One region of the Streptomyces sp. CS113 genome, then DNA from elsewhere that is predicted to be linked to it. Evidence: riboswitches for the same ligand, from Rfam matches in the RefSeq annotation. Region 1 holds a riboswitch; each other region holds the start of a gene.
What was found. Region 1 has a riboswitch for cyclic di-AMP ahead of B9W62_RS15080 (C40 family peptidase). Riboswitches for the same ligand answer to the same signal wherever they lie in the genome.
Positions count from the first base shown of each region.

Region 2: it holds a riboswitch for cyclic di-AMP, as region 1 does, so the genes downstream of both, B9W62_RS20450 (M23 family metallopeptidase) here and B9W62_RS15080 (C40 family peptidase) in region 1, are expected to answer to the same signal.
Region 3: it holds a riboswitch for cyclic di-AMP, as region 1 does, so the genes downstream of both, B9W62_RS09760 (M23 family metallopeptidase) here and B9W62_RS15080 (C40 family peptidase) in region 1, are expected to answer to the same signal.
Region 4: it holds a riboswitch for cyclic di-AMP, as region 1 does, so the genes downstream of both, B9W62_RS16030 (transglycosylase SLT domain-containing protein) here and B9W62_RS15080 (C40 family peptidase) in region 1, are expected to answer to the same signal.

Region 1 is NZ_KZ195574.1:3,482,173-3,489,445, reverse strand. It holds gene B9W62_RS15090 (hypothetical protein) at 160-513, shown strand; gene B9W62_RS15085 (tellurite resistance/C4-dicarboxylate transporter family protein) at 491-1,507, opposite strand; gene B9W62_RS15080 (C40 family peptidase) at 1,535-2,725, opposite strand; cyclic di-AMP (ydaO/yuaA leader) riboswitch at 2,732-2,914, opposite strand; gene pcrA (DNA helicase PcrA) at 3,169-5,658, shown strand; gene B9W62_RS15070 (peptidoglycan DD-metalloendopeptidase family protein) at 5,772-7,273, opposite strand, start outside.
Region 2 is NZ_KZ195574.1:4,593,631-4,600,903, reverse strand. It holds gene B9W62_RS20455 (aldo/keto reductase) at 1-723, opposite strand, end outside; gene B9W62_RS20450 (M23 family metallopeptidase) at 886-1,929, opposite strand; cyclic di-AMP (ydaO/yuaA leader) riboswitch at 1,941-2,097, opposite strand; gene B9W62_RS20445 (PP2C family protein-serine/threonine phosphatase) at 2,322-3,542, opposite strand; tRNA gene B9W62_RS20440 (tRNA-Met) at 3,742-3,815, opposite strand; gene B9W62_RS20435 (dihydrofolate reductase family protein) at 3,886-5,013, opposite strand; gene B9W62_RS20430 (NUDIX domain-containing protein) at 5,132-5,839, opposite strand; gene B9W62_RS20425 (DUF4406 domain-containing protein) at 5,836-6,213, opposite strand; gene B9W62_RS20420 (DeoR/GlpR family DNA-binding transcription regulator) at 6,302-7,090, shown strand; gene B9W62_RS20415 (MerR family transcriptional regulator) at 7,171-7,273, shown strand, end outside.
Region 3 is NZ_KZ195574.1:2,265,245-2,272,517, forward strand. It holds gene B9W62_RS09740 (bifunctional acetate--CoA ligase family protein/GNAT family N-acetyltransferase) at 1-1,490, opposite strand, end outside; gene B9W62_RS09750 (HPr family phosphocarrier protein) at 1,694-1,975, shown strand; gene B9W62_RS09755 (GntR family transcriptional regulator) at 2,125-2,820, opposite strand; gene B9W62_RS09760 (M23 family metallopeptidase) at 2,950-3,714, opposite strand; cyclic di-AMP (ydaO/yuaA leader) riboswitch at 3,727-3,890, opposite strand; gene B9W62_RS09765 (M16 family metallopeptidase) at 4,082-5,470, opposite strand; gene B9W62_RS09770 (M16 family metallopeptidase) at 5,467-6,855, opposite strand; gene B9W62_RS09775 (DNA gyrase/topoisomerase IV subunit A) at 7,248-7,273, shown strand, end outside.
Region 4 is NZ_KZ195574.1:3,657,328-3,664,600, forward strand. It holds gene B9W62_RS16005 (flavodoxin family protein) at 1-24, shown strand, start outside; gene B9W62_RS16010 (ABC transporter permease) at 25-1,029, opposite strand; gene B9W62_RS16015 (ABC transporter ATP-binding protein) at 1,016-1,999, opposite strand; gene B9W62_RS16020 (LolA family protein) at 2,063-3,313, opposite strand; gene B9W62_RS16025 (polyprenyl synthetase family protein) at 3,743-4,753, opposite strand; cyclic di-AMP (ydaO/yuaA leader) riboswitch at 5,492-5,659, shown strand; gene B9W62_RS16030 (transglycosylase SLT domain-containing protein) at 5,664-6,155, shown strand; gene B9W62_RS16035 (HAD family hydrolase) at 6,238-7,047, opposite strand.

The sequences.
Region 1 (7,273 bases):
TGATGACCGATGTGCCGGATCGGAGGCGGGTGGGGGTGGGGAGCTGTTATGGGGTCGGCGGGGCAGGCCGGTGTCCGGCGGCGGCGGGGCAAGCCGGTGTCCGGCTGCGGGGCAGGCCGGTGTCCGGGCGTGGCGGGCCCCTCATTAGGCTCCGGCCCCATGGACGTACTCATCCACATCTTCGTCGGCCTGCACATCATCGGTATCGCCTCGCTCCTGGGCGGCTTCCTGACCCAGATGAAGGCGATGGGCCAGGGCACGGCCCGGTTCACCCCCGCGATGCTGCACGGCGCGCTGACGATGCTGGTCACCGGCGCCGTCCTGGTCGGCCTCAACCAGGCCCAGGACTACTCCGTCGACAACGTCAAGATCGGCGTCAAGCTCGCCGTACTGATCGTGATCCTCGGCCTGGTCTACGTGAAGCGGGACGAGGAGAAGGTGGAAAAGCCGCTGTTCGCGCTGGTGGGCGGGCTGACCCTGGTCAACGTCTTCATCGCGGTGCTGTGGACCTGACCGTCGCACCGGGGTCCGCTGCCGCGGACCGCAGCCCCGCCCGGGCCCGTACGACCGCGCCCGCGGCGACCGCCAGCCACCCGGCCACCGCGATCCACAGCAGCGCCCGGCCGGGCACGTCCAGCCACGGGACGTCGACGACGGCGGCCACCGACAGCGTCGCCGCCGCCGTCATACCGAGCGGGAAGACGGTCGACCAGCGGCGCACGTCGTAGCGCAGGCGGGGCCAGGCGATCTCCGCCGCCAGGAGCACGGCGTACCAGGCGAGGTCGAGCGTGAGCAGGAAGACCGTCACGTCGTGCAGGACGGCCTGGTCGTCGGCGTTCCACAGGTACATGCCGGTCCCGGCCGCCGCGAGCAGCTTGGCGCCGGCGAGGGCCGAGATGGCGAGCGCGCCGCCCGCCACCCAGTGGTCGCCCGAGCCCCGGGCCACCTGCCGCAGATCGAAGCGGAACAGCGCGATCAGGTAGAGCACGATGCCCAGCCAGAACGGCACCAGCGCCGCGTGCGCCAGCCAGGGCGTCGAGGTGGCCGCGGCCAGTGTGGCGGCGAGCACGGCGAGCCCCTCCGTGGCCACGCAGCTCAGGAACACCGCCCCGGGCATCCGCCGCCCCCAGTGCCGCACCACCAGGAGCAGCAGCCACGGCCACAGCAGGGCGGCCAGGGCCAGCAGCACCGCCGCCAGGAGCGACCAGCCGAGCAGCGAGAAGCGGGTGCCGAGCACGGTCGTCGCGGCGACGGCGGTGAGCGCCCCCGGTGTCCCGGCCCGCTTCACCCACTGCGCCCGGTCGGCCAGCAGCAGGTAGACGAAGTTCGCGGCCAGTATCAGCCAGGCGGCGCACGCCAGGACCAGGGCGATCCGGGACAGGACCTCGCGGCCCGTCAGATGCAGGGCGACCGACACGATGCCGGTCGCCATCACCGCGGCCCCGGCCGCCGGTGGACGCTGCGCCCACCAGGCGCGCAGCGCGGAGGGATGGGTGGCCGATGACATGGGCCCGATGCTAAGGACCCGCGGCGATCAGGCCGGGCGCACCACGCTGTAGATCGACGACTCGCCGTCGTAGAAGATCGACTCCTCGCGGACGTACGCGCCCGGCTTCGGCGCGTGGATCATCATGCCGTCGCCGATGTACAGGCCGACGTGGCTGATGTCGTCGTAGAAGAAGACCAGGTCACCGGGTTGTGCCTGGGAGACGGAGACGGTCGTGCCGGCGTTGACCTGGTCGTAGGTGACGCGCGGCAGGGTCACGCCCGCGGCCTTCCAGGCGGCCTGGGTGAGGCCCGAGCAGTCGTAGGAGCCGGGGCCCGTGGCGCCCCAGACGTACGGCTTGCCGATCTGGGCGCGGGCGAAGGCGATCGCCTTCTCGGCCTTGGTGCCGTTCGAGGTGCCCGGCGTCGACGAGCCCGACTCCGACGTGCCGGTGCCGCCGGAGCTTCCCGAGGATCCGGAGCCGCTCTCCTGCTCGGCGGCCTCCTCCCGGCGCTTGCGCTCGGCCTCCTCCTGCGCCGCCTGCCGCTTCGCCAGCTCGGCGGCCTTGCGGGCGGCCTCCTGCTGCTTCTTCTTCTCGATCGCCGCGAGCCGGGCCTTCTCCTCGGCGGTCAGTTCCGAGAGCAGCTCCCGCGCGGTGGCGAGTTTCTTCTGGACGGTCGCCTTGGCCGTCTTCAGGTCCTTCTGCGAGTCGGTGAGCGTCTCGAGGCTCTCGGTGGCCTCGCGGCGCTTCTTCATCGTGTCGGACTGCTGGGTGACGTAGTCGTCGACGGCGGTCTTCTGCCGGCCGGTGAGCCGGTTCATCAGCTGGTTCTGGTCGAAGTAGTCCTGCGGCGAGTCCGCGAGGAGCAGTGTCGCGGTCTCCGGGACCGAGGCGCCCGTGCGGTACTGGGCGGAGGCGAAGGAACCCAGCTCCTCGCGCGCGTCGTTGAGCTTCTGGGTGCGCTGGGCGACGTCGTCGAGGAGGGTGTCGACCTTCTTGCGCTGCTTGGAGGTCTTCTCCTTGGCCGCGTTGTACTTCTCGGTCGCCGACCCGGCCTGGCGGTAGAGGTCGTCGACCTTCTTCTCGACCTCTTCGAGGGTCGGCCGGTCGTCCGACGGCGTGGCGTTCGCCGTCTGGGACAGCAGGGCGACGGAGGTGAGGGCCGCGGTGGCGAGGGCCGGGGTCCGTATGCCCGCGACGCGGGGACCGGTGGGACGCGACTTGCGGTGCGACGCCAAGGAGGCGACTCCTTCCAGTGCTCCGCCTACCGGGTTAGCTGTCGGGTTCGGGCGGTGTGATGCGGAAGGGTTGCCCTACGGCGAGTCCGTCCCTCACGGAGGGCGGTGTCGCCGATTCACCCCAAAGTTCTCGGTTGGGTCCCCGGCTCCGGCTGCCGTGCGGCGTACCGGACTCGGCGGAGGCCGCGCGGCCCGGCGAGGTTCGCCGGAGGGGGTCGAGCGGCCTGCCCCGCACCGTAGCCAACTCGTGTGGCCGCTGTGAAGGTTGGTGGGTGATATGCCCGATACATTTTCGTGACCTTCTGTTCGGGTGCCTCCGGGGCGGTCATGGGCGTCACTCTTCGTGGTTCCGCTGGTCGCAGGGCGTGTCCGCGCCCGGGAGCGGTGGGCATTTTCCGGGGTGGCACCGGGTTGTCGGTGGGGCGCCCTAGACTCGGAGAGCGATGAGCAGCCTCTTTGACGACAGCTTCCTGGCGAGCCTCCAGACCCCCCGGGGTCACGAGGAGGAACCCCCGCCGCCGCCCGAGGACGAGCACGGACCGGAGCCGGTGCCGCACGATCTGTTCGGCGGGAAGTTCGACGCGCCTCCGGAGCGGGAGACCCACTACCGGGACGGCGCCCCGCGCCCCGCCCTGGACGCCGCCGCGCTCCTGGAGGGGCTGAACGAGTACCAGCGGGCCGCCGTCGTCCACTCCGGCTCCCCGCTGCTCATCGTGGCCGGTGCCGGTTCCGGCAAGACCCGCGTCCTCACCCACCGCATCGCCCACCTGCTGGCCGAGCGGAGCGTCCACCCCGGGCAGATCCTCGCGATCACCTTCACCAACAAGGCCGCGGGCGAGATGAAGGAGCGCGTGGAGCAGCTCGTCGGCCCGCGCGCCAACGCGATGTGGGTGATGACCTTCCACAGCGCGTGCGTGCGCATCCTGCGCCGCGAGTCGAAGAGGCTCGGCTTCACCTCGTCGTTCTCGATCTACGACGCCGCCGACTCCAAGCGGCTCATGGCGCTGGTCTGCCGCGACCTCGACCTGGACCCGAAGAAGTTCCCGCCGAAGTCCTTCAGCGCCAAGATCTCGAACCTGAAGAACGAGCTGATCGACGAGGAGGACTTCGCCGCGCAGGCTGCCGACGGCTTCGAGAAGACCCTCGCCCAGGCGTACGCGATGTACCAGTCGCGGCTGCGCGAGGCCAACGCCCTCGACTTCGACGACCTGATCATGACCACGGTCAATCTGCTGCGCGCCTTCCCGGACGTCGCCGAGCACTACCGCCGCCGCTTCCGGCACGTCCTGGTCGACGAGTACCAGGACACCAACCACGCCCAGTACGCCCTGGTGCGCGAGCTGGTCGGCGTGCCCTCGGAGCACCCCGTCGACGTGCCGCCGGAGGCCGAGGTGCCGCCCGCCGAGCTGTGCGTGGTGGGCGACGCCGACCAGTCGATCTACGCCTTCCGCGGCGCCACCATCCGCAACATCCTCCAGTTCGAGGAGGACTACCCGGACGCGACGACGATCCTGCTCGAGCAGAACTACCGCTCCACGCAGACCATCCTCAGCGCCGCCAACGCCGTCATCGAGCGCAACGAGTCCCGCCGCCCGAAGAACCTGTGGACCAACCAGGGCAGCGGCGCGCAGATCACCGGGTACGTCGCCGACACCGAGCACGACGAGGCGCAGTTCGTCGCCGACGAGATAGACCGCCTCACCGACGCGGGCGAGGCCAAGGCCGGAGACGTCGCGGTCTTCTACCGGACCAACGCGCAGTCCCGTGTCTTCGAAGAGGTCTTCATCCGCACCGGCCTGCCCTACAAGGTCGTCGGCGGCGTCCGCTTCTACGAGCGCAAGGAGGTCCGGGACGTCCTGGCCTACCTGCGGGTGCTGGCCAACCCGGAGGACTCGGTGCCGCTGCGCCGCATCCTCAACGTCCCCAAGCGCGGCATCGGCGACCGTGCCGAGGCGATGATCGACGCGCTCTCCCAGCGCGAGAAGATCAGCTTCCCGCAGGCGCTCAGGCGCGTCGACGAGGCGTACGGCATGGCCGCGCGCTCCGCGAACGCCGTCAAGCGGTTCAACACGCTCATGGAGGACCTCCGTACGATCGTCGAGTCCGGCGCCGGACCGGCGACCGTCCTGGAGGCGATCCTCGAACGCACCGGGTACCTCGCGGAGTTGCAGGCCTCCACCGACCCGCAGGACGAGACCCGCATCGAGAACCTCCAGGAACTCGCGGCCGTCGCCCTGGAGTTCGAGCAGGAGCAGGCCGAGGGCGAGGAGTCGGGGACCCTGGCCGACTTCCTGGAGAAGGTCGCGCTCGTCGCGGACTCCGACCAGATCCCGGACGAGGAGGACGGCGACGGCGTCGTCACCCTGATGACCCTGCACACCGCCAAGGGCCTGGAGTTCCCGGTCGTCTTCCTCACCGGCATGGAGGACGGCGTCTTCCCGCACATGCGCGCCCTCGGCCAGGCCAAGGAGCTGGAGGAGGAACGGCGCCTCGCCTACGTCGGCATCACGCGCGCCCGTGAGCGCCTCTACCTGACCCGGTCGACGCTGCGCAGCGCCTGGGGCCAGCCGTCGTACAACCCGCCCTCGCGGTTCCTGGAGGAGATCCCGGCCCCGCACCTGGAGTGGAAGCGGACCGGGGCGAACGGTCCCGCGCCCTCCGCGCCGGTCTCGGGCGTGGCGGCGTCGCTGTCGTCGTCGCGTTCCCGCTCGTCGGCGTCGGGCGCGTCCGGCTTCGCCACCCGCAGGTCGGCCGGCGCCGAGCAGCCGACGGTCTCGCTGGCGGTCGGCGACCGCGTCACGCACGACCAGTTCGGACTCGGCACGGTCGTCGGGGTCAAGGGCACCGGGTCCAACGCCGAGGCGACGATCGACTTCGGGGACACCAAGCCGAAGCGGCTGCTGCTGCGGTACGCGCCGGTGGAGAAGCTCTGAGGGGCGGTTCGACGCCACGCGGCACGGTCCCGGACGGTCGTCCGGGACCGGTCCGGGACCGGCCCGGGACCGGCTCGGGGACGGGCCCGGCGATCTGCTGAGACGTTACGGCGTCACGTCGGGTTGAGGCCGTGGCTGCGCAGCCACGGGAGCGGGTCGATCGACGAGCCGCCCGCGGGGCGCACCTCGAAGTGCAGGTGCGGGCCGGTGGAGTTGCCCGAGTCGCCGGAGTACGCGATCGCGTCGCCGGCCTTCACGGTGGTGCCGGAGGGAACCTGGTAGCTGGAGAGGTGGCAGTACCACGTCTCCGTGCCGTCCTTCGCGGTCACGATCATCATGTTGCCGTACGCGCTGTTGAACTGCGTCCGCACGGTACCGTCGGTCGCCGCCATCACCGTCGTTCCCTGGAGCACGGGGAAGTCGATACCGGTGTGCGAGGACATCCAGTTGATGCCGGCCTGCCCGTAGTACGCGCTGAGGCCGTGCTGCTTCACCGGGAGCGCGAACTTGGGGCGCAGCCGCTCCTTGCGGGCCGCTTCCTGCGCCGCCCGCTTCTTCTCGGCGGCCTGCTCGGCCTTGAGGTCGATGCGCTCCTGCGTCCGGCTGGCCCGGTCGGCGAAGTCGTCCGCTCCGGCGGCCAGGCTGGTGAGCTGGGTGTCCAGCTTGTTGTTGGCGGCGGACGGCTTCACCGGCGCGGCCTTCGCGTTGCCGGGGTCCGGCGCGGATGCCGCGGTGTCCGCACCCTCGTCGCCGGTCAGGCTGCCGACGGACGCGGCCGCGATACCGGCGACGCTCATCACGCAGGCCGACGGCACGGCGATGGTCAGCAGCGCGGAGCGCTTGGCGGGCTGGCGGCGACGGGAACGCGCTCCGGCGCGCGAGCCGGTGCGGGCAGCCGGGACCCGGGCGGCCGGCGTGACCTCCTCCTGGTCGTCCAGCAGGGCGGTCACGGTGGGGAGTTCGCCGGTGGCGGCCAACTCGCCGTCGTACGGGCCGGGCTCGGTGCCGTGGTCGACGGGCGCGGCGTCGTCCGGTGCGGGGTGCTCGGCCGGGCGGGCCGAATCCTCGAGCGCGTCGGTGGCCGCGGGGCCCGCGTTCCACTGCGTGGCGTCGTAGGCGCCGGTGTCCACGGGGCCGCCCGCGAACGCGCCGGTGTGGAAGGTGCCAGTCGCGAAGGTGCTCGTCTCGTGGGCGCCGGTGTCGAAGGTCTGCGTGTCCCAGGTCCACTGCTGGGTCGCGTCGGCTGGAGCGCCGGACAGGTCCGGGTGGCTCCAGGCGCCGGTGTCCCACTGCCCGGTGGCCTCGGTGCCCGCGCCGTGCGGCGGTGCGGCCTCGTGCTGCTGGTACCCGGACGTCCACGTCGTCGTGTCGTAGGCGCCGGTGTCGTAGGCGGCGTGGTGCTGGGCCGCGTACGCGTCGTAGTGCAGGGCCTGCTCGCCGCCGGTGGACCACTGGGTGGCGTCGTACGAACCGGTCGCCTCGTGGGTGCCGGTGTAGTGGCCCGGCATGCTGCCGAAGAGGGGGTCCGCGTCGAAGGCCGAGGTGTCGGCGGTGCCGGTGGAAAAACCGGTGGTGGTGTAGTCGCCGAACGTGGTGAGGTCGCCGTACTGGGCCT
Region 2 (7,273 bases), 1.1 Mb from region 1:
CTCCAGGTGCTTGGCCGCGCCACCCGCCCGCGGGCTGTCCACGTCCGTGCCGGGCCGGTACTTGCCGGTGAGGAAGCCGGCCGCGAGGGCGTAGTACGGCACGGCCGCGAGACCGGCCTGCTCGGCGAGGTCGCGCAGCTCGCCCTCGTACGTGTCGCGGGAGACCAGGTTGTAGTGCGGCTGGAGGGCGACGTACCGGGCGAGGCCCTCGCGGTCGGAGAACTCCAGGGACGCCGCGAGCCGTTCGGCGGAGATGTTGGAGGCGGCGATGTACCGCACCTTGCCGGCCTTCACCAGCTCGTCGAGCGCGCCGATGATCTCCTCGACCGGCACCTCGGGCTTGTCGAAGTGGGTGTAGTAGAGGTCGATGTGGTCGGTGCCCAGGCGGCGCAGCGAGGCGTCGGCCGCGGCCCTGATGTTCGCGGCGGACAGGCCGGGGTACTCGGGGTGCTGGCTGACCTTGGTGGCGAGGACGACGTCGTCTCGGTTGCCGCGGGCCGCGAGCCACTGGCCGAGGACGGTCTCGGACTCGCCGCCGCTGTTGCCGTCGACCCAGGCGGAGTAGGAGTCGGCGGTGTCGACGAAGTTGCCGCCGGCCGCCGTGTAGGCGTCCAGGACGGCGAAGGAGGCGTCCCGGTCGGCGGTCCAGCCGAAGACGTTGCCGCCCAGGGCGAGGGGGAAGACCTCGAGGTCGGAGGAGCCGAGCTTGCGCAGAGAAGTCATGTACCGAGTCAACAACCGCGTCGGAGCAGACCATCCCGGCACGCACCCGCGCGCACGCAAAGATCCCGCAAACCGGCAGCCCTGACGTCGGGGGGTTGCCGTCAGGACCGCCGGGGATCAGCGGGGCGATTCAGGGGCCGGGCGCAGCGGGGACGCGGCGGATCAGGGCGTGAGCCCCTTGCTCTGCAACCAGGCCATCGGGTCGATGCCGGTGCCGCCGTCGGTGTGGACCTCCAGGTGGAGGTGGGCGCCGGTGACGTTGCCGGTGGCGCCGACGCGGCCGATGACGTCACCGGTGGTGACCTTCTGGCCGACGCTGACGTTGATGGAGGACTGGTGCGCGTACCAGAGCTCCGTGCCGTCGTCGAGGGTGAGCACGGTCTTGTAGCCGTACGACCCGTCCCAGCCGGCCGACGTGATCGTGCCGCTGTGCACCGCCTTGAGCAGCGTGCCCGTGGGGGCGGCGAAGTCGAGCCCGGTGTGGTGGCCGGAGGCCCAGAGGGAACCGGCCTGGTTGAAGGTCGAGGAGATCGTGTACGAGGAGGTCGGCAGCGTGTACTGCTTGGCCAGCTTCGCGAGCCGTTCGGCCTCGGCCTTCTTCGCGGCCTCCTCCTCCGCCTTCTTCTTGGCGGCGGCGGCCTTCTCCTTGGCCTCCTTCTCCGCCTTGGCGGCGGCTTCCGCGGCCTTCTTCTCGGCGGCGGCCTGGGCCTCGGCGGCGGCCTTGGTCTCGACCTGCGCCTGCTGCTGCTCGGCCTGCGCCATGATCCGGGCCCGCAGCGACTCGCCGGCGTCGGCGGTGCCGGTGCCCTCGGAGCTGTCGGCGGCGACGGCCTGGGTGATGCCGCTGAGCGGGGTGGCGGAACCCTCGGGCTCCGGCTCCTCGTCACCGCCGGGCATGAGCGAGCCGACGTTCGGCAGGTCCGGCATCGAGATGGACACCGGCGGCTTGCCGGTCTGCGCGCTGGCCATGCCGCCCGCGCCGACGGCGGCTATGACACCGACGCCGAGGACGGTGGAGCTGCGGGCGAGCCCGCCGCGCTGCTTGGCGACGCGGTGCCGGCCGCGCACGGGGCGGATGGACTCCGCGGTGGGGTTCCACTCCTCCCAGGGACCCTCTTCGGCGCGGGGGGCGTCGTAGCCGAAGGTGTCGGTGCCGTGCCCGCTGGGCACGAACGGGGCCTCGGGGGCAGGCCGGTTGGACGCCACGTGGGCGTACTCCTTTCCTTCCTTCCGCCTACCGGGTTAGCTGACGGGTTCGGAGCAGGAAGGTCTCCTACGGGTGTCTGACGGCCGTGTCTCCACGGCGTCATACGCCCGATTCACCCCAATGTGGTGGTTCCCCGGTTCCCTTGCGGGATTCGGCGCGTGCGCACGGAGCCGCCTTCTGTGACGGCTGGGACGACCGCGCTGCGTTATCGAACGTTAATAGACGCGAGGCTCCGATTCCAAGCCGTTCCTCTTGATCATTAACGGATACGGCCGGGACGTACCCCTCACGACCGGTGAAAACCGGGCGAGTTGACCCCGCTTCAGTATTCCCCTTCACGTCAGGTTTTTCTGACGGTGTATCAGTTGTTATGCGGAGGGGGGTCGTACTGTCACGGCTCGTGACAATGATCATGGTCGCCGCGCCGGGGCCGCCGTACGGCGAGCAGTGCCATGTCGTCCGCCATGCCGCCCCCGGAGTGCCGGCGCACGTCCTCGGCGAGGGTGTCGAGCAGGGTCTCCGGATGCGGGAAGACGCGGCCGGCCAGCCGTGCCTGCGGATCGTAGAACTCGCCCTTCGCGTCCCGGGCCTCGGTCAGTCCGTCGGTGTACAGCAGCAACGTGGCCCCGCCGGGGAAGGCGACCTCCTCCGCGCGGTCGGGCCACACACCCAGCTCGCCCATGCCGAGGGGCAGCGCCGACTCGCGGGCGGGCAGGGGCCCGAGGGTGCCGTCGGCGTAGAGCAGCAGGGGCGGCGGATGGCCGCGGTTGACGATGCGGACCGTCCCGTCGCCGTGCGGGAGTTCGGCGAGCACGGCGGTGGTGAAGCCCTCGAAGGCGTCCAGTCCGTCGCGCCGGGTGCCCTCGCGGGCCAGCGCCCGCTCCAGGCGCTGCGCCACCGCCTCCAGCGTCGCCTCCTGCTCGGCGGCCTCGCGGAAGGCGCCGATCACGACGGCGACGGCGGCCACGGCGCCCATGCCCTTGCCGCGCACGTCCCCGACGATGAGCCGGACGCCGCGGGCGCTGTCCTGCACGGCGTACAGGTCGCCGCCGATGAAGGCGTCCGCCTGCGCGGCCTCGTAGCAGACGGCGATCTCGAAGCCCGCGATCCGCTCGGCGGGCTGGGGCAGTACGGCGCGCTGGGCGGCCTCGGCGATCTCGCGGACCGACACGAGGCGCTCGCTGCTGCGCCGGACCAGGCCGTTCACGATGACGGCCAGCACGGCGACCGTGGCGATGGTGATCAGCTCGGTCAGGGAGTCGACGTAGTGGATGACGCCCTTGCCGAACTGGAGGCCGATGACGACGGCGACCACGGCGACGCCGGTGAGCGCCGTGCCGCGCCGCGAGTAGAGCGGTGCGGCGACCAGGGGCGCGGCCGTGTAGAGGGGGCCGGCGGTGAAGTACCTCGGGGTGAAGACGTCGTACAGGATGGCGACGACGATCAGCAGCACGGGGAGCGCGTGCACGAAGGCGCGCCCGTACCCGGTCCGCCGGCGTGGTGGTGGCGCCGGGGGCGGCGGAGGCTGCGGTTCGTCGCCGAGGCCCGGGTCGGGCACGGGATCGCCGGGGAGTCGGCCGCCGGCTCTGGCGTACGCTCCCTCGTCGTCCACGTCACCTGGCCGCACCACTCGTCTCCCGCCGCCCCGTACGTCCGCGCCGGCACGTCCGCGCCGCTTGCCGTCCCGGACTCCAGGTTTCCGGGAGCGGGGGCGGGCGGCGAGCGGTGAGGGGCCGACCGGATGACACGGAACACCTACGGAAACGCACCGAGGGCCGGAACCCTTTCGGATTCCGGCCCTCGGCCTTCAGTAGCGGGGACAGGATTTGAACCTGCGACCTCTGGGTTATGAGCCCAGCGAGCTACCGAGCTGCTCCACCCCGCGTCGTTGTGTTCACCACTGTACGTCATCCCGGGGGCGGAATGCACATCCGTATCTCCTCACCCCTGTTTCCCTACCCCTCCAGGTGGCGGTTGGGCGCCTTCGCCCGCTCCGCGTACTCGTCCAGTACGACGACGGCGGCACCCGCCGCGGTGAGCACCCCGCTGCCGTCCGCTCCCGCCACGAAGGTGTCCGGCTCCCGCCAGGCCGTGACGACGCGGCGCACCCCGGCGTCGAGGATCAGCCGGGCGCAGGGTGTGGGCCGGGAGGCGCGGCGGGCGCAGGGCTCCAGGCTGCTGTAGACGGTGGCGCGGGCGAGCCGCGGGTCGCCGGGATCGACCTTCGCGAGCGCGGCCTCCTCGGCGTGCACGACCGGATCACCGCCCTCCCGCGAGTACCCCCGCGCCAGCTCGCTCCCGTCGGCGGCGACCACGACCGCCCCCACGCTGAACGCGGTGTCCGACGGCGGACACAGCTCGGCCAGCTCACAGGCGAGCGCCAGCCAGTGCCGGTCGGCGGCGGCACGGTCGCCGGTGCCGGGAGCGGTGGGCAGGTAGCGGTTCAGCACGACGTCCTCGAGCCGCCGCGACTCCACCAGCCGCAGCCGCCCGCCCTGGTAGGCCCCGGGCCCGAACAGCCGGGGTGCGGCCGGGTCCCCCACGAACAGCGGCGCGAGGACGAGGTGCAGTTCGTCGGCGAGCCCCTGCTGGAGCAGCTGGGTGTGGACGGTCCCGCCCCCTTCGACCATGAGCCGCCGCACGTCCCGCCGGTCGTGCAGGTACTCCAGCGCCGCGGTCCAGTCGAGCACCGGCCCCAGGGACACGACGTCGGCGGCGATCCCGAGCGCACGGGCCCGTCGGGCACCGTCGTCCGTGGTCAGCAGCGCCTTGTCCCCGCCCGTGTGCCAGAACCGCGCCGCCGGGTCCAGCTCGCCGCTGCCGCTGACGGTGACCTTGAGCGGGTACTCCGCCCGTCCGTCCGCGACCCGGGCCGCCCGCCGCTCGGCCGAGTTCACCAGCAGCCGCGGATTGTCGGCCCGGATCGTGCCGGCCCCGACCAGGATCGCGTCCACGGAGGCCCGCACCTCGTCGACCCGGTCGAAGTCGGCGGGGCCGGACAGCAGGAGCCGTTCGGGGCCGGTGTCGTCCAGGTAGCCGTCGAGGGAGACGGCGGCGGAGAGGAGGACGTGCGGGAGGGGCATGGGTGGCACTCCGGGAGGCAGACGGGCGGCGGGGTCCGGCGGGCACACCCTAGGCGCCGCTGGTGCCGCCACGATTCACCGTAGTCCGCGGACGGCCGCCGCCCCCTCGGCTCACCGCTCACGGCCGACGGCCGGCCGGGCGCGGCGGTGACCCGTCGCGGGCCTCCCGGGCGAAGGGACCGTCCAGGGCCGCCCACTGCACGAGCATGATGGTCTTGCCGTCGGTGATGCGTCCGTCGCGAGTCATGGCGAGCGCCTCGGCGAAGGGCAGTTCGAGCACCTCGATGTCCTCCCCCTCCTCCTCGACCCCGCCGCCGGTCCCGGTCCGGTCGGCCGGGGTGTAGGGCGCGGCGAAGAAGTGGAGCCGCTCGGTGACGGAGCCGGGGCTCATGTAGGCGTCCAGGACGTGGGTGAGCGGCCCCAGGGTCACCCCGAGTTCCTCCGCGCTTTCCCGGCGTACGGCTTCGACCGGGTCGTCGGCGTCGAGGAGCCCCGCGGCGGCCTCCACCAGCATGCCGTCGGGATGGTCGTTGACGTAGGCCGGGTAACGGAACTGACGGGTGAGCAGGACGCGGCCGCGGGCGGTGTCGTAGGGCAGGACGACCGCGCCGTTGCCGCGGTCGTAGGTCTCGCGCCGCTGTGTCTCCCACCGTCCGTCACGGCGTCGGTAGTCGAAGGTGGTGCGCCGCAGGACGTGCCAGCCCTCCGAGGTCAGCTCGACGTCGCGGACCACGACGCCGGGGTTGCGGTCCAGCCCGCGTCCGGCCCGGTCGAGGCCGGTACGGCCGCGGTGGTCGGGGACGTCGACACCCGGGCGGCCGGTCACGCGGCCTCCCGCGGGGTGCGGTGCTCCCGGCGGGGGATCTCGGCGGCGTCGTGGTAGACGGGCAGCCCCCTGCGGCGGGCGGTGGCGACGTCCTGGTCCGCCCCGGCGGACCGGCCGGGCAGGCGCAGCACGGCGTCGCAGTGGGCGAGCAGCCGGTCGGCGGCCGGGTAGAGCACCTGGTCGGCGAGGGGGTCGGTGGGGCCGGCCCCGGCGGAGCGGAGCACGGGGAGGGCGATCCACTCCCCGATCACGGGCAGGTGGCCGGCGGCGAAGACCGGCCAGGCTGCCTCTTCGAGACGGGCGAGGTTGGCGGCCATGGCCCGGGGGTCGCCGCCGGTGCCGGACCGGTAGGGACCGGCGATCAGTATCAGCATGGGCTTGTCCGGGGATTCCTGCGTGGGCTTGTCGGTCATGAGGCGCTACGATACATGCAGAAACGTGCAAGAACAGGAGAGAGTGTGCATGCTGGCTGCTGAACGACGCGACCATCTGCTGGATCTGCTCGCCCGCGAGGGCAAGGTCGTCGCCAAGGACGTCGCCGCCCGGCTGGGGATCTCCGAGGACAGCATCCGCCGCGACCTGCGCGACCTCGCCTCGGAAGGACTGGTCCAGCGGGTCTACGGCGGCGCGCTGCCCGTGTCGCCGGCGGTCGTGGACTACGCCGCCCGCCAGACCGTGGCGCCGGACGGCAAGCAGCGGGTCGCGACGGTCGCCGCCGGGCTGGTCAGGCCGGGCGGTGCGCTGATCCTCGACGGCGGGACGACCGCACTCGCCGTGGCCCGCGCGCTCCCGCAGGACCTCGACTGCACGGTGATCACCCACAGCCCGACGATCGCCGCGGCCCTGCTCGGCCATCCGCGGGCGGAGTTGTTCCTGCTCGGGGGCCGCGTCTTCAAGCACTCGGCCGTCACCCTCGGAGCCGCCGCCGTCGAGGCGGCGCAGAACGTCTCCGCGGACCTGTGCCTGATCGGCGTCACCGGCGTCCACCCCGAAGCGGGCCTGACCACCGGGGACGCCGAGGAGGCGGCGATGAAGCGCGCCCTGTCCGCGCGGGCGGCCGAGACCTACGTCCTTGCCTCGTCCGAGAAGATCGGCACCGCCTCACGGTTCCGCGTCCTGCCCTGGGACAAGGTCACCGGACTGATCACCGACGCGGCACCCGACCACCCGGTCGTCGAGCAGGTCGAGGCGCTCGGCCCGGACGTCCTGACCGCGGCCGGCCCCGCCGAGGGGGCCGAACCCGCCGGCTGACGCCCCGGTGGCGGGACACCGGACCCGGGAGAGCCCCCACCGCTTGACTCTCCAGTGGCTGGAGACCACAGGGTGGGCTCATGAACGGCGCGACGCCCCCGCACTCGATCGGTGAACTGTCGGCCCGTACCGGCGTGCCCGTACGGACGATCCGGTTCTACTCGGACACCGGACTGCTGCCGC
Region 3 (7,273 bases), 1.2 Mb from region 1:
ACCAGGTCGGTGATGGTCTCGACCCGGATCACGCCGGCCTGCCGCAGCAGCGCGGAGACCGTCGCGTGCGGCAGCCGGGTCGCCCGGACGGCGTGACCCTGGGGCGCCACGCCGCCGTGCCTGGCTCCCTGCACCACGACCAGGGGCTTGGCGGCGGCGGTGCGCCGGGCCAGGCGGGTGAACTTGCGCGGGTTGCCGATGGACTCCAGGTACATCAGCGCGACGTCGGTCCGCGGGTCGTCGTACCAGTACTGGAGGACGTCGTTGCCCGAGACGTCGGCGCGGTTGCCGGAGGAGACGAAGGTGGACACGCCGGTGACGCCGGTGACCCCGCCGCCGCGCCGGTGCAGCCGGGAGAGCAGGGCGATGCCGATGGCGCCGGACTGGGCGAACAGGCCGATCCGGCCGGGGCGCGGCATCTCGGGCGCGAGGGAGGCGTTGAGCCGTACGTCCGGGGAGGTGTTGATGATCCCGAAGGCGTTGGGCCCGATGATGCGCATGCCGTACGTGCGCGCGTGCCGCACGAGGGCGCGCTGGCGTTCGCGTCCCTCGGGGCCGCTGTCGGCGTAACCGGCGGTGATCACGACCAGCCCCTGCACCCCGTGCTCGCCGCACTCGGTGACGACGTCGGGGACGTGTTCGGCGGGCACGGTGACGACGGCGAGGTCGACGGGCCCGTCGATGTCGCGCACGGAGCGGCACGCCGTGACCCCGTCGAGTTCCTTCTGGTCCTCGGGGAAGGCCCTGTTCACGGCGTACAGGCGGCCCGTGTACCCCGCGTCCCGGATGTTGTCGAGGATGCTGCGGCCGACGCCGCCCGGGGTGCGGCCGGTGCCGACGACCGCGACCGAGCCGGGCTGGAGCAGGCGCTGGACGGAGCGCGCCTCCGCGCGGTGCTCGCGCGCGTACTGCACGGCGAGCGAGCGGTCGGTGGGTTCGAGATCGAACTCCAGGCGGACCACGCCGTCCTCGAAGCTGCGCTTCTGGGTGTACCCGGCGTCCATGAAGACTTTGATCATCTTGTTGTTGGCGGGCAGCACCTCGGCGGCGAAGCGGCGGATGCCCCGCTCGCGCGCGACGGCGGCGATGTGCTCCAGGAGCGCGGAGGCGACGCCGCGGCCCTGGTGGGCGTCCTGGACGAGGAAGGCGACCTCGGCCTCGTCGGCCGGGGAGGTGGCGGGTGTTCCGCCGGCCCCGATCCGGTCGTAGCGTACGGTGGCGATGAACTCGCCGCCGATGGTGGCCGCGAGTCCCACCCGGTCCACAAAGTCGTGGTGCGTGAAGCGGTGGACGTCCTTGGCGGACAGGCGCGGGTACGGCGCGAAGAAGCGGTAGTACTTCGACTCGTCGGACACCTGCTCGTAGAAGCTGACCAGGCGCTCGGCGTCATCGACGGTGATGGGGCGGACGCGCGCGGTGCCGCCGTCGCGCAGCACCACGTCGGCTTCCCAGTGGGCGGGGTACTCGTGCCGGTCCGACGAGGTCTGCATGGGCCCCAGAGTACGGCTCGCGTACGACAACGGCGCGGGGCAGTCTGTGGGGGAACACCGGCTCGGACCGAGGCCGCGGTCCGAGCACCGCACGGGACGGCGCACGCGGTCGTCCCGGCTTGCTTCACGATGTGGGAAACTGGTCTAGACAAGACTGGTCTAGACAACTTCAACGCCTCTGAACACCTGAAGGGCAGCATCACATGGCTGAGCGCCGCGTCAACGTCGGCTGGGCCGAGGGTCTCCACGCCCGCCCCGCCTCCATCTTCGTCCGAGCCGCCACGGCCACAGGCGTCCCGGTGACGATCGCCAAGGCCGACGGGTCCCCCGTCAACGCGGCCTCCATGCTGGCCGTCCTCGGCCTCGGCGCCCAGGGTGGCGAGGAGATCGTCCTCGCCTCCGACGCCGAGGGCGCGGAGGCCGCCCTGGACCGGCTGGCGAAGCTGGTCGCCGAGGGGCTCGAGGAGCTCCCCGAGACCGTCTGAGCCCGACGGACAGCAGCACCGAAAGGCCCGCCGGTACCACCGTGCGGGCCTTTCACCATTTCCGCTCCGGCTCTCCCGCCCATGCATTCTGTTTTCGGACGGCAGAAAGCATCGCATGCAATTCCCGCCCTTTGTATACGGCAGTCGCGTTACCGCTGCGGGCCCACTGTGTTTACGGAATGTTGCGCATTCCTCACACGCTCCGCCCGCCCGCCGCCGGAGGCGAAGCGCAGCCGGTGCGCCGATGCCGACCGCTCGATGTGCAGGGTCATGAGCGCCCGCGCGCGTGCGCCGTCGCCCCGGGCCACCGCGTCGGTGATCGCGCCGTGCTCCGCCCAGTACTCCACCGGGCCGACCGGGGCCTCCACCACGTACATCCAGGCGATCTTGTGGCGGAGCTGGGTCAGCAGCGCCGTCAGGGAGGGGCTGTCCGCCGCCCGGGCGAGGGTGTCGTGGAACCAGCCGCCCAGGGAGCGCAGTTCCGCGCCGTTGCCCTGCCTCGCCCGCTCCTGCCCCAGCCTGACCAGGCCGCGCAACACCTTGAGGTGGGCCTCGGTGCGCCGTCCGGCGGCCCGGGAGGCACCGAGCGGCTCCAGGAGCGTACGCGTCTCCAGCAGGTCGGCGGCCTCCCGCTCGGTCGGCTCCGCCACGCACGCGCCCGCGTGCCGCCGGGTCACCACGAAGCCCTCGGCCTCCAGCGTGCGCAGGGCCTCGCGGACGGGGACCCGGGAGACGCCGTAGCGGCGGGCGAGGAGTTCCTCGGTGAGCCGGCTCCCGCGGCCGTGGACGCCGGCGACGATGTCGTCCCTGATCGCCGTGCACACCGAATGCGCCGGAATACGCATGAACGACCTCCGCCTCAATTCCCGTGGAACGTCGATGATTGACGCGTGCCGAGCGACCTCGGGCCAATCATGCGACATTAAATGCGAAAAAGCCCCGGCTCGGGAAGCCGGGGCTTTCGAACGCCTGCGTCAGACGTTCACGCCGTGGGAGCGGAGGTAGGCGACGGGGTCCATGTCGGAGCCGTACTCGGGGCTCGTACGGGCCTCGAAGTGCAGGTGCGGTCCGGTGACGTTGCCGGTAGCGCCGGAGAGGCCGATCTGCTGGCCGGGCTCGACCGACTGGCCGACCGAGACGCCGATGGACGACAGGTGCCCGTACTGCGTGTACGTGCCGTCGTGCATCTTGATCACGACCTGGTTGCCGTACGCCCCGCCCCAGCCGGTCTCGACGACGGTGCCGACGCCCACGGCGTGCACGGTGGTGCCGCTGGAGGCGTGGAAGTCGATGCCGGTGTGGCTGCCGGAGGACCACAGGGAGCTGCCCGCCTGGTACGCGGTGGAGACGTAGGAGGCGGTGATCGGCGCGACGAAGGTGTTGAGGCGCTTGCGCTCCGCCTCCCGCGCGGCGCGCTCCTTGGCCTCGCGCGCCTCCTTGGCCGCCTCGGCCGCCCGCTCGCGGGCCGCTTCCCTGGCCGCCTGGCGGGCGGCGGCGTCCGCGGCCGCCTGCTTCTGGGCGACGGCCTGGGCGTCGATCTCGTCGGCTATGGAGTCGCCGATGGTGACGACCGGGGTGAGTCCGCTCTGCTCCACCTCCGGCTCGGCGGCGAGCGCCGGAGCGGCGAGGGTGCCGACGACGCCGGTGGTGGCGAGGGCCGCGACTCCCGCCGCGCGGGCGGTGGTGCGGTGCACCCGGCCGGTACGGCGGTGCTTCCCGGTGGCGCGCGTGAACGCCATGTAGAGGCTTGTCCTTTCCTTCCCTCTCGCCTACCGGGTTAGCTGACGGGTTCGGAGGTGGAAGGTCTCCTACGGACCCCCTCGCGGTGCGCGCGGGCGTCCGATTCACCCCAGGGACTGCGTGGGTCCCCGGCTCCCCTGGCTCGCGCCGTACGGGGACTCGGCGATGACTGTCCGGTGCCGCGGGTGCGGCGCACTGCGTGACGAACAGCCCGGAAGACGCTAAACGCGGCTGCGTTCAATCCTCAAACGCAACAGGCTTTTTGTAGCGCACGCCACAGGGCAGACAGGTGATCACTCCCCCAATCCGGACAAACGGCGGCCCTGGTGACACTCCGGTCACCAGGGCCGCCCCGCGCGGGTGCCGCTACTCGGCCGTCACCACGGTGACTTCGCCGATGCCGAGGGCCTCGACGGGCGCCTTGATCTTCTCCGCGTCGCCGACGAGGACCGTCACGAGGCGGTCCACCGGGAAGGCGTTCACGACCGCCGCGGTGGCCTCCACGGTGCCCGTGGCGGCCAGTTGGCGGTAGAGCGTGGCCTGGAAGTCGTCGGACAGGTGCTGCTCGACCTGGTCGGCCAGCGTGCTCGCCACGGCCGCCGCCGTCTCGTACTTCAGCGGCGCCACGCCCACCAGGTTCTGCACGGCCACGTCGCGCTCGGCGTCGGTGAGCCCCTCCGCGGCGAGCTTGCGCAGCACCGTCCACAGGTCCTCAAGGGCGGGACCGGTGTTGGGGGTGTCGACGGACCCGCTGATGGCGAGCATCGCGGCGCCCGTGCCGTCCGGGGCGGAACGCAGGACCTGGCCGAACGCCCGGACGCCGTAGGTGTAGCCCTTCTCCTCGCGCAGGACGCGGTCCAGGCGCGAGGTGAGGGTGCCGCCGAGGCAGTACGTGCCGAGCACCTGCGCGGGCCACACGCGGTCGTGCCGGTCGGCGCCGGTGCGGCCGATCAGCAACTGCGTCTGGACGGCGCCGGGACGGTCCACGATGACGACCCGGCCGCGGTCGTCGGCGGTCACCGCGGGGACGGGGCGCGGCTCGGCGGCCGAGCCGGTCCAGGCACCCAGGGTGTCGCCGAGCAGCGCGTCCAGGTCGACGCCGGTGAGGTCGCCGACGACCACCGCGGTGGCCGTGGCGGGGCGGACATGGCGCTCGTAGAAGGCGCGTACGGCCGCCGAGTCGATGGTCGCGACCGTCTCCTCGGTGCCCTGGCGGGGGCGCGACATGCGCGCGTCGGCCGGGAACAGCTCCTTGGAGAGTTCCTTGGCGGCGCGCCGGGAGGGGTTGGCCAGCTCGTGCGGGATCTCGTCGAGCCGGTTGCGCACCAGCCGTTCCACCTCGCCGTCCGCGAACGCGGGCGCCCTGAGGGCGTCGGCGAGCAGGCCGAGGGCCTTGGCGAGGCGGGAGGCGGGCACCTCCAGGCTCAGCCGGACACCGGGGTGGTCCGCGTGCGCGTCCAGGGTGGCGCCGCAGCGCTCCAGCTCGGCGGCGAACTCCTCGGCGGAGTGCTTGTCGGTGCCCTCGGAGAAGGCGCGCGCCATGATCGTGGCCACGCCGTCGAGGCCGGCCGGCTCGGCGTCCAGGGGAGCGTCGAGGAGCACCTCGACGGCGACGACCTGCTGGCCGGGGCGGTGGCAGCGCAGCACGGTCAGGCCGTTGCCGAGGCTGCCGCGCTCGGGGGCGGGGAACGCCCACGGCTTGGGCTCGCCGGCCTGCGGCCGGGCGTGGAATTCCATGGTGGCGAGCTCGGTCACTTGGCCGCCTCCTCGTTCTCGTCGGTGGCGTCGGTCACGGAGTCGGTGACGGTGGTCTCGTCGGCGTCGTTCTCGTCGGCGGGGGCGGTGGGCTCGTAGACGAGCACCGCGCGGTTGTCGGGGCGCAGGCGGGCCTTGGCGACCTCCTGGACCTCCGCCGCGGTCACTTCGAGCACCCGCTGCACGGCGGTGAGGGCGAGCTGCGGGTCGCCGAACAGGACGGCGTACCGGCACAGTTCGTCCGCGCGGCCCGCGACCGTGCCCAGGCGGTCCAGCCACTCGCGCTCGAGCTGGGCCTGGGCGCGCTCCATCTCCTCTGCCGTGGGGCCCTCCTCGGCGAAGCGGGCCAGCTCCTCGTCGATGGCCGTCTCGATGACCGGCACCTCGACGTCGCCGGACGTCTTCACGTCCAGCCACCCCAGGGAGGGCGCCCCGGCCAGCCGCAGCAGGCCGAACCCGGCGGCGACGGCCGTGCGGTCGCGGCGTACGAGGCGGTTGTACAGGCGGGACGACTCGCCGCCGCCCAGGACGGTCAGGGCCAGGTCGGCCGCGTCGCACGCGCGCGTGCCGTCCTCCGGCAGGCGGTAGGCGGCCATCAGGGCGCGGGCCGGGACCTCCTCCTCGACGATCTCGCGCAGCTGCCCGCCCATCACGTCGGGCAGCGAACCGTCCCGGGGAGGCTGCTTGCCGTCGTGCGAGGCGATGGAGCCGAAGTACTTCTCGACCCAGGCCAGGGTCTGCTCCGGGTCGATGTCGCCGACGACCGACAGCACCGCGTTGTTCGGCGCGTAGTAGGTGCGGAAGAACGCGCGCGCGTCCTCCAGGGTCGCCGCGTCCAGGTCCGCCATCGAACCGATCGGCGTGTGGTGGTAGGGGTGGCCCTCCGGGTAGGCGAGGGCGGTCAGCTTCTCGAACGCCGTGCCGTAGGGGACGTTGTCGTAGCGCTGGCGGCGTTCGTTCTTGACGACGTCGCGCTGGTTTTCCATCGACTCCTCGTCCAGGGCGGCCAGCAGGGAGCCCATGCGGTCGGCCTCCAGCCAGAGGGCGAGCTCCAGCTGGTGGGCGGGCATGGTCTCGAAGTAGTTGGTCCGCTCGAAGCTGGTGGTGCCGTTGAGCGAGCCGCCGGCGCCCTGCACCAGCTCGAAGTGACCGTTGCCCTTGACCTGGGCGGAGCCCTGGAACATGAGGTGCTCGAAAAGGTGAGCCAGGCCGGTGCGCCCCTTGACCTCGTGGCGCGAGCCGACGTCGTACCAGAGGCACACCGCCGCGACCGGGGTCAGGTGGTCCTCGGAGAGCACCACGCGCAGGCCGTTGGCCAGGCGGTGCTCGGTCGCTGTCAGGCCGCCGGAGCCTGCCTGGGCTGTGGCCGTGTGACCCATGGGCATGTACGTCCCTTCGATCGCGAAATTCTCGGTGGGACCACTGGGTGGACCACCGGGTGGAATCACTGGGCGGAACTGCGGAATCCCGCCGGTCCTGCCACTGTATGCAAGCGTGCGGGCCACCGGTGGAGTTCCCGGACCCGGTACGCCGAGAGCGAGAACGCGGTTGACCGAGGGCGGGGACGCGGTCGACGGGAGGCGGGAACGCGGTTGGCGGAGGGCCGGAACGCCGGTTGGCGGGCCGCCGGGGACGCGGGTGCGGGACGAGGGCGTACCCTGCGGGCAGCGCCGGGCCGGGCAGCCCGTGACGGGTCCTGGTCGGTCGCTGTCAGTGCCGCAGTCCACAATGGACGGCGTCAGATCACCGTTCACGCTTCAGCAAGGAGCCGGCAGCGATGGCCCGCCGTAGTACGAAGACCCC
Region 4 (7,273 bases), 180 kb from region 1:
GCCGCCGCCTTGACCACGTCGTGACTACGCGGTGATGTCCTTCGTCGTGAACCGGGCCCAGGCCGCCGAGCCGAAGACCGCCGCGTAGAGGGCCTGGAGGCCGAGGTTCTTCACCAGGTCGTCCCAGTAGACCGGTTCGCGCATCACGTCGGCGAAGGAGAGCCAGTAGTGCGAGAAGAAGTACGGCTGGAGGGCGTCGAGCTGGGGGATCTGGTCGAGGATCTGCACGGTGATCAGCAGTCCGACCGTGGTGGCCATCGCCGCGATGCCGCTGCCCGTCAGGGTGGAGACGAACAGGCCGAGGGCCGCGATGCCGACCAGTGAGGCGGCCACGACCAGGGCGATCAGCAGCGCCCGGCCCAGACCCTCGGCGTAGCTGATCCGGGTGCCGGAGATGGTGATCAGGTCACCGACCGGGAACAGCAGTGCGCCGACGGCGAGCGCCGAGACCGCGACCACCAGGGTGGCGGCGAGACAGAAGGTGATCACCGTCGCGTACTTGGTGAGCAGCAGCCGGGAGCGGCCGGCCGGGGCGACCAGCAGGTAGCGGAGCGTGCCCGCGCTCGACTCGCCCGCGATCGCGTCACCGGCGACGACGCCGATGGCCATCGGCAGGAAGAAGGGGAGGGTCGCGGCGAGGGCGGTGAAGACCAGGAACAGCCCGTTGTTGCTGATCTGCGCGATGAAGGCCGGTCCCGCGCCGCCCCCGCCACCGCCTCCGCCGCCGAGCGAGGAACCGTCGCTCGTCTCGATCTTCACGGCGATGCCCACCAGGATCGGCACGGCGGCGAGCACGGCCAGCAGGGCGAGGGTCCGCCAGCGCCGGAAGGTGGTCAGCAGCTCGCTGCGGAACAGCCCGAAGGACCACAGCGGACTCGGGGACCGCACGGCGCCCGGGCCCGCCACCGCACCCCGCTCCGTACTCGGATCCGGCGGCGCACCCGGCGCCGTGATCGGATCCGGCGGCGCACCCGGCGCCGTGATCGCGGGCTCCCCCGCCCGGTCGTCCTGCGCTTCAGCCCGCGACATCGAAGCCCTCCCCGGTCAGCGCCACGAACGCGTCCTCCAGCGAGGCCCGCTCCAGCACGAAGCCGCGGACCCGGACCCGGGCCGCGACCAGCGCCGCGTTCACCTCGGCGAGGTCGCGCTCCGGTGGCTCCGACGTCACCCTCTCCCCGTCGACGACCACGTCCGCGGCCCCCTGCTCCTTCAGCACCCGGGCGGCGTCGCCCGGGTCCGGCGTGGTCACCACCAGGCGACCGCGCGCCCCGGCCGCCAGGTCGGCGACCGCGCCCTGGGTGATCAGCCGTCCCTGTGCCATCACGGCCGCGTGGGTGCACACCTGCTCGATCTCGTCCAGCAGGTGGGAGGAGAGGAAGACGGTGGTGCCGTCGGAGGCCAGTTCGCGTACGAGGGTGCGGATCTCGCGCATGCCCTGCGGGTCGAGTCCGTTGGTCGGCTCGTCCAGCACCAGCAGCCGGCGCGGCTGGAGCAGCGCCGCGGCGAGACCCAGCCGCTGCTTCATGCCGAGCGAGTACGCCTTCGCCTTCTTGCCGCCTGCGGCCGCGAGGCCCACCCGGTCCAGCGCCGCGGTTACGCGCTCACGCCGGGTGCGCGGGTCGGCGGTCGGGTCGGCGGCGTCGTAGCGCAGCAGGTTGTCCCGACCGGAGAGGAAGCCGTACAGGGCCGGGCCCTCGATGAGGGCGCCGACCCGGGGCAGTACGGTGCGGGCCGCGCGCGGCATGGGCCGGCCGAGGACCCGGGCGCTGCCCGAGGTGGGTTCGATCAGCCCCATCAGCATGCGGATGGTGGTGGTCTTGCCGGAGCCGTTGGGCCCGAGGAAGCCGAAGACGCTGCCCGCCGGGACGGTCAGATCCAGACCGTCGACGGCGAGTTGTCCGCCGCGGTAGCGCTTGGTGAGCCCGCGGGTGGCGATGACGGCGTCATCCGCGTGCTCCTGGTCCGGGCGCTCCGGCTCCATGGCGGACGCTTCGGCCATCGGCTCCCTCTTCTCGTCCTCTTCGCCGTACGGGTGGGGGTGCCGCGTACGTACTTACTACTGCTACTGCGCGGCGTCGGCCGCCTTCACCAGCGCGTCCTTGGTGACCGCACCGGCGTAGACCTTGCCGTCGTCCGTGATCAGGGCGTTGACCAGGCGGGTCTTGAAGACCGTGCCCGAGCCGAAGTCGCCCTTGACCTGGTCCCCGAAGGAGCCGAGGAAACCACCGAGGGCGCCGAGGTCGTCGCCCTCGGAACCCGTGGGCAGACCGCCCTGGGCGCCGGTGTCGAAGGTGGCGATCGAGCTCCAGCCCTCGCCGATCACCTTGAGGCCGTCCATCCCCTTGGCAAGGTCGCCCTCGGCCTTGCGTCCGAGCTCCGGGGCATCGGCGGGCGCGCCGGCCTGGTCGGGCGAGCCGGCCTCGTCGGCCTCGGTGACCTTCGCTCCCGCGGGCGGCGTGAAGTCGAACGTCGACGCGTCCGGCTTCGCGAAGCTGACCTTGGTGAAGCCCACGTCCACGACGGCGGCGCCGCCGCTCGCCGGGGTCAGGGTGAACTTCAGCGGGGTACCGGTCTCGGCGTCCACGGCCACGGTGATCGCACCGACCGTGGACCCCTCCTGCTTGGGCTCGACGACCAGGCGGTAGGCGTCCCGGCCGGCCACCTGCGCGGTGCCGCCGACGGTCACGGACGTGGTGTCGTCGACCGACTTGAGCGCCTGCTCGGCGAAGTCCTTCGGCGTGGCCGGCACGTCCTTCTCCGGCCGCTCGGCGCCGTCGGGGGCGGTGGAGTGGTAGACCTCGTTGGACTGGCTGTCGTAGCCCCAGACGTCCTTGCCGTTGTGGATCAGGCTGTACTCGGCGGCGTTCTCCATGAGGGAGAGCTTCTGCCGGTCGGGGCCGTCGGCCGCGACGCGCAGCGTGTGGCTGCCCGACACCAGCTCGGTGAGCTTGGCCGACGGGTCGGCGGCGGAGCCCTCGCCGTCCCCGCCGGAGCCCGGACCTCCGGACATTCCGGACATCAGGCCGCTCTCCAGCCCGCCGAGGTCCGGCAGGCCCAGGTCGGTGTTGATGCGCACGGTGCCGGACAGCTGCTCGACGTCCGACTTGGCGATCTTCTCTATGAGCTGCTCCGCCGTGACCTTCGGCAGGTCGGGGTCGCCCGAGTCGGCGAGCGCGGGGACGAGCCCGATCGTCACGGCCGCCACTCCCATCACCGCGACCGGGACGACGTACCGCGCGGCCTTGCGCCGTCCGGCCCGCAGCTCCTCGCCCTCCCCGGCGGTCGTGCTGTCGTCGGAATCGATCGGTGCCATGTCTGCCCTACCTCCGTCGTCGGCGGCGGCTGTCTCGCGACCTCGCACGCGTTCACCCGTGAGCCGCCATTCTCACCCGAATCGGTGAGGATTGGTGTTTTTCCGTGGTGTCCATCTGACCAAATCACCGGAGCGCAGGCGTCAGACCCCGGGCTCAACTCCGCCTACTCCTGCGGGATGACACGCAAGGGCCCAGACTCCCCCGGCCCGTAGGGGCCGCTGTACGCCACCCGGCAGCGGACGGGCCCGACGCGTGACGCACGTCACGGACGGCGCGTCACGGGCGGCGCGTCATGGGCGGCGCGCAGCGAATGGTGCGACGGACGACACCGGCAGACACCTGCCGGCACTGGCAGACAGCCGACGGCACCGGCAGACAGCTGACAGCAACGGCAGACAGCCGACGGCTCGTGACGGGCCGCCGAGCGGTCAGCCGGCCCGGTGGACCACCGCGTCGCACAGCTCGATCAGCGAGGCCTTCGCGTCGCACTCCCGCAGCGGGGCCAGCGCGGCCCGGGCGTCCTTGGCGTACCGGACGGTGTCCCGGCGGGCCTGCTCCAGCGCGGGGTGCGCGCGCAGCAGGCGCAGCGCCTCGGCGTGCCGCGCGTCGTCGCTCAGGTCGGAGTCGAGCAGCTCGCACAGCGCGAGGTCCTCGGCGAGCCCCAGCCGGGCCGCCCGCTCACGCAGCCGCAGTACGGGCAGGGTGGGGATGCCCTCGCGCAGGTCCGTGCCGGGCGTCTTGCCGGACTCGTCGGAGTCGGAGGCGATGTCCAGGACGTCGTCCGCGAGCTGGAAGGCGACACCGAGCCGCTCGCCGTACTGGGTCAGCACGTCCACCACCGTCTCGTCGGCGCCGGACATCATCGCGCCGAACCGGCAGGAGACCGCCACCAGCGAGCCCGTCTTGCCGCCCAGCACGTCCAGGTAGTGGTCGACCGGGTCGCGGCCGTCCTGCGGGCCGGCCGTCTCCAGGATCTGGCCGGTGACCAGCCGCTCGAACGCGAGGGCCTGGACCCGGACGGCCTCGGGACCGAGGTCGGCGAGGATCTGCGATGCGCGGGCGAACAGGAAGTCGCCGGTGAGGACCGCGACCGAGTTGCCCCAGCGGGTGTTCGCACTGGGCACGCCGCGCCGCACGGCGGCCTCGTCCATCACGTCGTCGTGATACAGCGTGGCGAGGTGGGTCAGCTCCACGACCACGGCCGAGGGCACGATCCCGGGGGCGTAGGGGTCGCCGAACTGGGCCGAGAGCATCACCAGCAGCGGCCGGAACCGTTTCCCGCCGGCCCGCACCAGGTGCTGGGCGGCCTCCGTGATGAACGGCACCTCGCTTTTGGTTGCCTCGAGCAACCCTTCCTCGACAGCAACCAATCCGGCCTGGACATCGGCTTCCAGAGCCTGGTCCCGCACGCTCAGCCCGAACGGCCCGACGACGGTCACGAGGGGTCTCCTGTCTGCTGGTGTCTACTGGCGATTACCCGGCGATTACCTGGTTTGTCGATAGGTCGCTGCCACCACTCAAGTCAGCGTATCCGGTCACGTTTCGATCACCGCTAGCGCCCACCGTTACAGGCTGGTCGGTATCGGATCATGAACGGTATGTTTTTGATCAGGTGATATGAGCAGATTTCGGTTGACATCGCCGGAGGGCCAGAGAACAAGGGGAGCCGGACCCGGAGGGCGGACGGAGCAGAAACCGCCACCGAAGATCCCATCACTCCTCCCAACGGCCCGCACTTCGAGAACGTCACCCGATCGACACGCGCACCCACCCCCTGCCACGCCGGTTCACGCGCGCGCCCCGGCGGGTACGGCCACCCCCTTCCCGGCCACCCGCTCCCCACTCGCTTCCCTCCCCTCGCCGCTCGACACTCGAAGCCGTCGCCACCCGCGGCCGGTTGACGCACAGTTGAGGCTAATGCCCGTTTTGCGGTGCTTGTTTAAGCCAGTGAGTTGGCTCACTTCGAGCCACCTGCGAGCAACCCCGCCCGAACCTGTGCCCCGCCTTTGCCCCGCAAGCCAGTTGGGACGTGGCAACAGCAAAGGATCAAGAGCCTCAAACACCTCAGACCATGGTCAACAGGCGCGTTGGGTGATTCCTGCACTTGTTCCGGACATGTGCTCTCGCATACGTTCCCGGCCTGTCGGGCGGACGCCGAATCCTGCCACCGCCCGTCGCACAGTCATCCACCAACACACTCGCCGGCAGGAGCGGGGGACCCAGGTAAGTCGCCGCGCCGGTCACCACCGGAGCGGCTCGGGGTGAAGCCGTACCCGTCAGGGCGCGGCCGGGCACCTCCCCGCCCGAACCCGACAGCTCACCTCGTAGGCGTAAGGAGAGGGACACCGCATGTCTGCCAACGGTCAGAACCGTCACGCCCGCACCAGCCGCCTCGCCCGGAAGCTCGCCGTGGCCGGCGCCGGTGCCGCGGTGCTCGCGCTGCCGCTCATCGGCGCCAGCACCGCCTCCGCGGCCACCCCGGCCGCCGCCACGACCGCCACCACGGCGGCCACGGCCTACCCGGACAACCTCGACGGCTGGATCCGTGAGTCGCTCGACATCATGGCCCAGCACGGCATCCCCGGGACCTACGAGGGCATTCACCGCAACATCATGCGGGAGTCCTCCGGCAACCCGCTCGCCATCAACAACTGGGACATCAACGCCATCAACGGCACCCCGTCCAAGGGCCTGCTCCAGGTGATCGACCCGACCTTCCAGGCGTACCACGTCGAGGGCACCTCCTGGGACCCGTACGACCCGGTCGCCAACATCACCGCCGCCTGCAACTACGCGGCCGACCGCTACGGCTCGATGGACAACGTCTTCAGCGCGTACTGAGCCGTACCGCCGCGGTGGCGCACCATGCGGTGAAGCACCATGTGGTGGCGCACCATGTGGTGGCGCACCATGGGGTACCGCCTCACGCGGTACCGAAGATCCGCTCGAGGACGACGGCCACGCCGTCGTCCTCGTTCGTCGTGGTGACCTCGTCCGCCACCGCCTTGAGTTCGGGGTGGGCACCGGCCATGGCGACGCCGTGGGCCGCCCAGTGGAACATGGGGATGTCGTTGGGCATGTCCCCGAAGGCGATCGTCCGCCGCCGCCCCACACCCAGGCGCTCGGCGGCCAGCGCCAGGCCGGTCGCCTTGGTGATGCCGCAGGGCTGGAGCTCCACGGTGCCGGGCCCCGACATGGTGACCGTCGCGAGGGAGCCGACCACCGCGCGCGCCGTCCCCGCCAGTTCGTCGTCGGTCAGCTCGGGGTGGCGGAGCAGCACCTTGCTGATCGGCGTGGACCACAGCTGCTCGCGACGCTCGACGCGCACCGCGGGCAGTGTCGGGTGGGGCATCAGGTAGCCCGGCTCGATGAGCGTCAGCCCGTCGACGCCGTCCTGGTCGACGGCGGCGTGCACCTGTCCCACCTCGGCCTCGATCTTGCCGAGCGCGGTCTCGGCCAGCTCCCGGTCGAGGGTGACCGACCACAGCATCCGGTGCGCACCGGCGTCGTACACCTGCGCGCCCTGCCCGCACACCGCGAGTCCCGTGCAGCCGAGCCGGTCGAGCAGCGGGCGCACCCGGGGGGCCGGCCGCCCCGTCACCACCAGGTGGCGCGCACCCGCCCCGGCGACCCTCGCCAGCGCGGCCAGCGACCGGTCGGAGACGGTGTCGTCGCCGCGGAGCAGCGTGCCGTCCAGGTCGGTGGCGACGAGTGAATATGCGGTGCGGTCCATGATCAGAGAATACGGACACCGCACCCCTCCGACTCACCCGTGACCGCTTCCGAACGAGGGCGTGGTGAGTGCGTTCGAACCCGGCCGCCGATGCACGCGAACGCCCGGTCAGGTCCCACAACCTGACACATCATCGGCTGGAGCGGGTTCAGGGCCTCAGCGCCGTTCGGCGACACCACGACCTGCCGGACACTGCCTCCTGCCGCACTGCCCAAGACCGGTAGGT